2 regions of the Aeribacillus sp. FSL M8-0235 genome follow, and region 2 is predicted to be linked to the other one. Evidence: a T-box and tRNA genes for the amino acid it is inferred to sense, from the RefSeq annotation. Region 2 holds a T-box; the other holds one or more tRNA genes.
The links. A T-box is a leader RNA that pairs with one kind of tRNA and senses whether it is charged. The one in region 2 lies ahead of NSQ71_RS13525 (valine--tRNA ligase), so its partner is inferred to be a tRNA-Val.
Positions count from the first base shown of each region.

Region 1: it encodes a tRNA-Val, which carries the amino acid that the T-box ahead of NSQ71_RS13525 (valine--tRNA ligase) is inferred to sense. The anticodon was not compared.

Region 1 is NZ_JBBOBW010000001.1:958,252-962,606, forward strand. It holds rRNA gene NSQ71_RS04735 (23S ribosomal RNA) at 1-1,909, shown strand, start outside; tRNA gene NSQ71_RS04740 (tRNA-Val) at 2,006-2,081, shown strand; tRNA gene NSQ71_RS04745 (tRNA-Thr) at 2,241-2,313, shown strand; tRNA gene NSQ71_RS04750 (tRNA-Lys) at 2,631-2,706, shown strand; tRNA gene NSQ71_RS04755 (tRNA-Leu) at 2,714-2,795, shown strand; tRNA gene NSQ71_RS04760 (tRNA-Gly) at 2,802-2,873, shown strand; tRNA gene NSQ71_RS04765 (tRNA-Leu) at 2,881-2,969, shown strand; tRNA gene NSQ71_RS04770 (tRNA-Arg) at 2,975-3,051, shown strand; tRNA gene NSQ71_RS04775 (tRNA-Pro) at 3,055-3,131, shown strand; tRNA gene NSQ71_RS04780 (tRNA-Ala) at 3,145-3,217, shown strand; tRNA gene NSQ71_RS04785 (tRNA-Met) at 3,228-3,301, shown strand; tRNA gene NSQ71_RS04790 (tRNA-Ile) at 3,308-3,384, shown strand; tRNA gene NSQ71_RS04795 (tRNA-Ser) at 3,397-3,486, shown strand; tRNA gene NSQ71_RS04800 (tRNA-Met) at 3,497-3,573, shown strand; tRNA gene NSQ71_RS04805 (tRNA-Asp) at 3,576-3,651, shown strand; tRNA gene NSQ71_RS04810 (tRNA-Phe) at 3,762-3,834, shown strand; tRNA gene NSQ71_RS04815 (tRNA-His) at 3,852-3,927, shown strand; tRNA gene NSQ71_RS04820 (tRNA-Gly) at 4,315-4,355, shown strand, end outside.
Region 2 is NZ_JBBOBW010000001.1:2,753,596-2,757,950, reverse strand. It holds gene spoVID (stage VI sporulation protein D) at 1-73, shown strand, start outside; gene ysxE (spore coat protein YsxE) at 147-1,160, shown strand; gene NSQ71_RS13530 (hypothetical protein) at 1,179-1,370, opposite strand; T-box leader at 1,517-1,739, shown strand; gene NSQ71_RS13525 (valine--tRNA ligase) at 1,793-4,355, shown strand, end outside.

The sequences.
Region 1 (4,355 bases), 1.8 Mb from region 2:
AACAGCCCAGACCGCCAGCTAAGGTCCCAAAGTATACGTTAAGTGGAAAAGGATGTGGAGCTGCTTAGACAACCAGGATGTTGGCTTAGAAGCAGCCACCATTTAAAGAGTGCGTAATAGCTCACTGGTCGAGTGGCTCTGCGCCGAAAATGTACCGGGGCTAAACGTATCACCGAAGCTGCGGGTTGACACCGTTGGTGTCAGCGGTAGGAGAGCGTTCTAAGGGCATCGAAGCCGGACCGGAAGGACCGGTGGAGCGCTTAGAAGTGAGAATGCCGGTATGAGTAGCGAAAGAGGGGTGAGAATCCCCTCCGCCGAAAGCCTAAGGTTTCCTGAGGAAGGCTCGTCCGCTCAGGGTTAGTCGGGACCTAAGCCGAGGCCGAAAGGCGTAGGTGATGGACAACAGGTTGATATTCCTGTACCACCTCCTCACCGTTTGAGCAATGGGGGGACGCAGGAGGATAGGGCAAGCGCGCGGCTGGATGTGCGCGTCCAAGCAGTTAGGCTGGCAAGCAGGCAAATCCGCTTGCCGGAAGGCTGAGCTGTGATGGCGAGGGAAAGGAAGTACCGAAGTTCCCGATTCCACACTGCCAAGAAAAGCCTCTAGCGAGGTGAGAGGTGCCCGTACCGCAAACCGACACAGGTAGGCGAGGAGAGAATCCTAAGGTGAGCGAGAGAACTCTCGTTAAGGAACTCGGCAAAATGACCCCGTAACTTCGGGAGAAGGGGTGCTCATCAAGGTGATAAGCCATGATGAGCCGCAGTGAAAAGGCCCAGGCGACTGTTTAGCAAAAACACAGGTCTCTGCGAAACCGTAAGGTGAAGTATAGGGGCTGACGCCTGCCCGGTGCTGGAAGGTTAAGGGGAGCGCTTAGCGAAAAGCGAAGGTGCGAACCGAAGCCCCAGTAAACGGCGGCCGTAACTATAACGGTCCTAAGGTAGCGAAATTCCTTGTCGGGTAAGTTCCGACCCGCACGAAAGGCGTAACGATCTGGGCACTGTCTCAACGAGAGACTCGGTGAAATTATAGTACCTGTGAAGATGCAGGTTACCCGCGACAGGACGGAAAGACCCCGTGGAGCTTTACTGCAGCCTGATATTGAATGTGGGTACAGCTTGTACAGGATAGGTAGGAGCCAGAGACGCGTGAGCGCCAGCTTGCGCTGAGGCGACGGTGGGATACTACCCTGGCTGTACTGACATTCTAACCCGCGCCCCTGATCGGGGCGGGAGACAGTGTCAGGTGGGCAGTTTGACTGGGGCGGTCGCCTCCTAAAAGGTAACGGAGGCGCCCAAAGGTTCCCTCAGAATGGTTGGAAATCATTCGGAGAGTGCAAAGGCAGAAGGGAGCTTGACTGCGAGACCTACAAGTCGAGCAGGGACGAAAGTCGGGCTTAGTGATCCGGTGGTTCCGCATGGAAGGGCCATCGCTCAACGGATAAAAGCTACCCCGGGGATAACAGGCTGATCTCCCCCAAGAGTCCACATCGACGGGGAGGTTTGGCACCTCGATGTCGGCTCATCGCATCCTGGGGCTGTAGTCGGTCCCAAGGGTTGGGCTGTTCGCCCATTAAAGCGGTACGCGAGCTGGGTTCAGAACGTCGTGAGACAGTTCGGTCCCTATCCGTCGCGGGCGCAGGAAATTTGAGAGGAGCTGTCCTTAGTACGAGAGGACCGGGATGGACGCACCGCTGGTGTACCAGTTGTCCCGCCAGGGGCATCGCTGGGTAGCTATGTGCGGAAGGGATAAGCGCTGAAAGCATCTAAGCGTGAAGCCCCCCTCAAGATGAGATTTCCCATCGCTAAACGCGAGTAAGATCCCTTGAAGATGACGAGGTAGATAGGTCCGAGGTGGAAGCGTGGTGACACGTGGAGCTGACGGATACTAATCGATCGAGGACTTAACCAAGAAAGAGCATCTATTCGTGAAGGAACCGTTATCTAGTTTTGAAAGAATTATGGACTTTTATTTACTTTGCATATGTCCTCTGGTGATTTTTGAATTGGAGGATTAGCTCAGCTGGGAGAGCACTTGCCTTACAAGCAAGGGGTCGGCGGTTCGATCCCGTCATCCTCCACCATACAGTATATCGATTCAGCTCAATTGGCAAAGCACGGTCGAGATATCGTCTTTCATGCTGCTTCATCGTACCAATTGAACTTTTCCTTGGACAAGATTTCTAAGATTGGAACGACGATCAAATGAAGCAAGACTGATTATTGATTGTTGTATTCATCATGCCGGTGTAGCTCAATTGGCAGAGCAACTGAATCGTAATCAGTAGGTTGGGGGTTCGATTCCTCTCGCCGGCATCATTAAAGGTGTTGCATATTGAGCAGGAGCTTTTAGATTAGTCGTCAGAGTAACGAGCAATGCTTCGACGAACAATCAGAGAGTTGTCCCGACGCATCCAGCGTTTTCGAGAAAACTGGCAGAGGAAGGGGCATATGACCGATTTTTAAGAAAAAATTACTTTATATGAGCCATTAGCTCAGTCGGTAGAGCAACGAGCAAGGCTTCATCGAATAAGCGACGAGTTGTCCCGACGCATCCAACATCCTCGAAAAGACTGGCAGAGGAAGGGACATCTGACAAATGAAAAATGGATTAGGAGAAAAAATTTTTTTATGAGCCATTAGCTCAGTCGGTAGAGCATCTGACTTTTAATCAGAGGGTCGGAGGTTCGAATCCTCCATGGCTCACCATTTTGACGCGGGTGTGGCGGAATTGGCAGACGCACTAGACTTAGGATCTAGCGCCTTACGGCGTGGGGGTTCAAGTCCCTCCACCCGCATAATACGCGGAAGTAGTTCAGTGGTAGAACACCACCTTGCCAAGGTGGGGGTCGCGGGTTCGAATCCCGTCTTCCGCTTTTCTCTGCCGGGGTGGCGGAATTGGCAGACGCACAGGACTTAAAATCCTGCGGTAGGTGACTACCGTACCGGTTCAAGTCCGGTCCTCGGCACCATATTTGCGCCCGTAGCTCAATTGGATAGAGCGTTTGACTACGGATCAAAAGGTTAGGGGTTCGACTCCTCTCGGGCGCGCCATATCGGGAAGTAGCTCAGCTTGGTAGAGCACATGGTTTGGGACCATGGGGTCGCAGGTTCGAATCCTGTCTTCCCGACCAGGGAATTTAAAGGGGGGCCTTAGCTCAGCTGGGAGAGCGCCTGCTTTGCACGCAGGAGGTCAGCGGTTCGATCCCGCTAGGCTCCATATTTAATTTGGCGGTGTAGCTCAGCTGGCTAGAGCGTACGGTTCATACCCGTGAGGTCGGGGGTTCGATCCCCTCCACCGCCATTTTTCGGACCTTTAGCTCAGCTGGTCAGAGCAGACGGCTCATAACCGTCCGGTCGCAGGTTCGAATCCTGCAAGGTCCACCATCTTTATTATATGGAGGAGTACCCAAGTCTGGCTGAAGGGGTCGGTCTTGAAAACCGAGAGGCGGGTCAAACCGCGCGGGGGTTCGAATCCCTCCTCCTCCGTCATTATTATCGCGGGGTGGAGCAGTCCGGTAGCTCGTCGGGCTCATAACCCGAAGGTCGCAGGTTCAAATCCTGCCCCCGCAACCAATGGTCCCGTAGTGTAGCGGTTAACATGCCTGCCTGTCACGCAGGAGATCGCGGGTTCGATTCCCGTCGGGACCGCCATTAATTATTGATTCAACAGCTGTAGGAGGAATTTTTCAAGTACAGCAGGTTGTGTCAATGAATTCTTTCTTTAATGATGGATTGTACATAATTTTTTATCGGAGTTTTACGGCTCGGTAGCTCAGTCGGTAGAGCAAAGGACTGAAAATCCTTGTGTCGGCGGTTCGATTCCGTCCCGAGCCATTGTTTTATTAATTGCGGCGACTGTGGCGAAGTGGTTAACGCACCAGATTGTGGCTCTGGCATTCGTGGGTTCGATTCCCATCAGTCGCCCCATTTGCCTATAGTAGAGATAGATAATATGGCATTGAAAATAAGTATTTATTTCTATTATCAGCTTATTATGCGGGTGTAGTTTAGTGGTAAAACCTCAGCCACGAGCAACACTTCAATGAATAATCTGCGAGTTGCCTCGACGCATTTACATCCTCGAACAATGCTGGAAGAGGAAGAGGCATGGAAAATGCGTGTTTATCATTTAAATAGAAAAATAAATATTTTCGTGCGGGTGTAGTTTAGTGGTAAAACCTCAGCCACGAGCGACACTTCAATGAATAATCTGCGAGTTGCCTCGACGCATTTACATCCTCGAACAGTGCTGGAAGAGGAAGAGGCATGGAAAATGCGTGTTTATCATTTAAATAGAAAAATAAATATTTTCGCGCGGGTGTAGTTTAGTGGTAAAACCTCAGCCTTCCAAGCTG
Region 2 (4,355 bases):
ATTTCACCATGATAAAGAGATTAGTGAAGGAGACATTTTATATATCCCGGTTCTTGAAACACAACAAACGTAATTTTTGCAAGCGGCTTGAGAGGGATCAAACCAGCTCAAGCTTTTCTTTATTTTCTTTAAAGGCGAGTGGGAAGATGAGCGATGATCTGAAAACGGCCATGAGGATTTTGCAGCATTATCCAATCAAACCGATTTATTTAGAGAAAAAAACAAAAAATGTCTTGAAAATTCATTGTGAAAAAAGAACATATGCTTTAAAACGAACAACGATTAAAAAGCAAAGAAACATTCTAAAATTATATTCAATTTTTCACGACTTTCCATATTTAGGAATCGTGCCGATTTATAGGACAACGAACGGAAATGTGTTTGTTAATGACTCAACGCAATCGTTTTATTTAATGCCTTGGATGGAAGGTTCAATCGTTGATGAAAAAAATGCCTCAATCCTTTTTTACCACTTAGCGAAACTCCATAAAAAAACAAAACAGGAAATCAACATACCTGAAGTTCAGCTCGAAAAAGTGTATCAACAGATTCAGAACAAGTGGAAGAGAAATTTCAACCTGCTGGAAGCATTTATGGAACAAATCGAAAAAAAATGGTATATGTCGCCTTTTGAATTGGCGGTCTTCAGTTATTATTTTGAAACGAGGCAAGCCATCTTATTTGCTGAAGCGAAGCTTGATGAGTGGTATAACGAAATAAAGCAATCCCCTCACATGCGAATTGCACTGAACAAAGTAAATGTCTCCTTATCTCATTTTCTGTTAGATCCAAAAGGGAAAATTTATTTTATTAATATGGAAGATGCAGCATTTGCTACTCCAATTTATGACCTTTTCTTAATGTTTATGAACCTCTCCGAAGCGGAACCAACCGTTAGTGATCAAAATGTGCAATATATATCAGATTACGAAAAAGTGCTTCCTTTAACAAAAACTGAGAGATTGCTGTTGGTAAGCTATTTATCTTATCCAGCCAAATTATTAAAGCTTGTCCGGCAATATCAAAAAAAGAAAAGCGAAAAGGGAGAATTAGAATATTGCAAACAGCTGTTAAGAGCATACTGGCAAATGAAAAATACCGGGTACATTGCTTTAAAATGGAATGAAAAACTAGAAAACGATTCATTGGCATCAGAATGAATGGGGGATCTGTCAGCTTTAACCCCGTTCCATATACAACGCGGCTGCTAGAAATAGTAAAATGGCTAATAAAATAATATCAAACATAGTTGGTAAAAGGATTGTTCGAATTCCCTGAAAAATCATTAAAGGAACGATGAACTGTTCAAGAGTAGATCGGAATTGTTTAATAAACGATTGAATATAGTATGGTTTTATTTTTTTTCTCATGTTGATCACCTTCAACTTTGTTAATTTATATTATGAAATAAAGAACATTTTGTGATTTTTGTTTAAAGGTTAAGGAAGATGGGGAAAATATTGACGAAAAAAACAATTTTTTAGTACTATTAAATATAGAAATTTATATAGTTTGTGAAAATGTGTTGAAGGGGAGTAGTACAACGAACGACTCCTTCCAGAGAGGGAAATCGCAAGCTGGAAGATTTCCTAGGAGATCCCGTTGGAAAGTCGCCCTGGAGCAGCTTCCTTGAAAGCTTTTAGTAAAGGGAGCCGGCATTAGCCGTTACCTGAAAGAAGTGCACAGACGTATCTGTGAAAAAAGGTGGTACCGCGAAAACATCTCCTTTCGTCCTTTTAGGATGGAAGGAGTTTTTATATTTTAGAATGAAAATAAGGAGGTTTTCATAAATATGTCGAATTCACAAATCACTCTTTCCCCAAAATACGATCCGAAAACGGTTGAAGAGGATCGGTATGCATTTTGGCTCGAGGGAAAATTTTTTGAAGCAAAAGATGATGAGGGGAAAACTCCTTTCACGATCGTTATTCCTCCGCCAAACGTCACCGGTAAGCTTCACCTTGGACATGCATGGGATACAACTCTTCAAGATATTATTACCCGAATGAAGCGAATGCAAGGGTACGATGTTTTGTGGCTGCCAGGGATGGATCATGCGGGAATCGCCACACAAGCCAAGGTGGAAGCAAAACTGCGCGAAGAAGGGAAAAGTCGGTATGATCTCGGGCGGGAAAAATTTGTAGAAGAAACATGGAAATGGAAGGAAGAATATGCAGACCATATTCGCAAACAATGGGCAAAATTAGGCCTAGGTCTTGACTACACAAGAGAGAGGTTCACCCTTGATGAAGGTCTTTCAAAAGCTGTAAGAGAGGTTTTTGTATCACTTTATAAAAAAGGTCTTATTTACCGAGGAGAGTACATTATTAACTGGGATCCGGTGACAAAAACAGCCCTTTCCGATATCGAAGTCATTTATAAAGAAGTGAAAGGGGCACTTTATCATTTAAAATATCCGCTGGCTGATGGATCCGGATATATTGAAGTCGCGACCACTCGCCCGGAAACGATGCTTGGGGATACAGCAGTGGCAGTTCATCCTGATGATGATAGGTATAAGCATTTAATCGGAAAAACAGTGAAGCTGCCAATAACAGGACGGGAAATTCCGATCGTCGCAGATGAATATGTCGATATGGAATTCGGTTCAGGAGCAGTAAAAATAACTCCTGCACACGATCCGAACGACTTTGAAATCGGAAACCGCCACAATTTAGAAAGAATATTAGTCATGAATGAAGACGGGACAATGAATGAAAAAGCGGGAAAATATGAAGGAATGGATCGCTTTGAATGCCGGAAGCAGTTGGTGAAAGACCTGCAGGAGGAAGGAATTTTATTTAAAATTGAAGAGCATATCCATTCCGTAGGCCATAGTGAACGAAGCGGAGCAGTTATCGAGCCGTATTTATCAACTCAATGGTTTGTGAAAATGAAGCCTTTGGCCGAAGCTGCTTTGAACCTTCAGAAAACAGAAGGGAAAGTTCATTTTATTCCTGAACGATTTGAAAAAACGTATTTGCATTGGCTGGAAAACATTCGCGACTGGTGTATTTCCCGTCAGTTATGGTGGGGACATCGCATTCCAGCTTGGTATCATAAGGAAACAGGCGAAGTTTATGTTGATCATGAGCCGCCTAAAGATATTGAAAATTGGGAGCAGGATCCAGATGTGTTAGATACATGGTTCAGCTCTGCTTTATGGCCGTTTTCAACAATGGGCTGGCCTGATAAAGAGGCAAAAGATTATAAACGCTATTATCCGACAGATGTCCTTGTTACCGGGTATGACATTATTTTCTTTTGGGTTTCACGGATGATTTTCCAAGGATTGGAGTTTACTGGGAAAAGACCGTTTAAAGATGTTTTGATTCATGGACTTGTACGCGATTCAGAAGGAAGAAAAATGAGCAAATCATTAGGCAATGGCGTCGATCCGATGGATGTTATTGACAAATACGGTGCGGACTCTTTGCGCTACTTTTTAGCTACCGGCTCAAGCCCAGGGCAGGATTTAAGATTCAGCTTTGAAAAAGTAGAAGCCGTGTGGAATTTTGCCAATAAAATATGGAACGCCTCCCGCTTTGTACTGATGAATTTGAACGGTTTAACATATGAAGAAATTGATTTAAACGGAAAAAAATCAGTGGTAGATAAATGGATTCTCACACGGTTAAATGAAACGATTGAGCTTGTCACAAGACTTGCGGAAAAATATGAATTTGGCGAAGCCGGTCGGGTGCTGTACAATTTTATTTGGGATGATTTTTGCGACTGGTATATTGAAATGGCAAAAATTCCGCTGTACGGAAATGATGAGGAAGCGAAAAAGACAACTCGTTCCATTTTGGCATATGTGTTAGATCAAACATTGCGACTCCTTCATCCTTTTATGCCGTTTATAACAGAAGAAATTTGGCAGCACCTTCCTCATCAGGGAGAATCGATTACAATTGCATCATGGCCGGTTGTACGTCAGGAGCTTTCTGATGAAAAAGCTGCAAACGAAATGAAGCTTTTAGTTGATGTGATTCGCTCAGTCCGTAATATTCGCGCTGAAGTGAACACGCCGATGAAGAAGCAGGTGGATATGATCATTCATGCTCATAGTGAAGAAGTTAAAAACCAGTTGGAGAAAAACCGCAGCTATTTAGAGAGATTTTGCAATCCTAGCTCATTAACAATTGATACAAACATTGAAGCTCCTGACAAGGCTATGACAGCTGTTGTGAGCGGGGCAGAAGTATTTCTTCCTCTTGAAGGACTCATTAATGTGGAAGAAGAAATCAAACGGCTTGAAAAAGAATTAGAGAAATGGAATAAAGAAGTCGAGCGCGTTCAGAAAAAGCTTGCCAATGAAGGATTTATTAAAAAAGCACCGAAAGAAGTCGTAG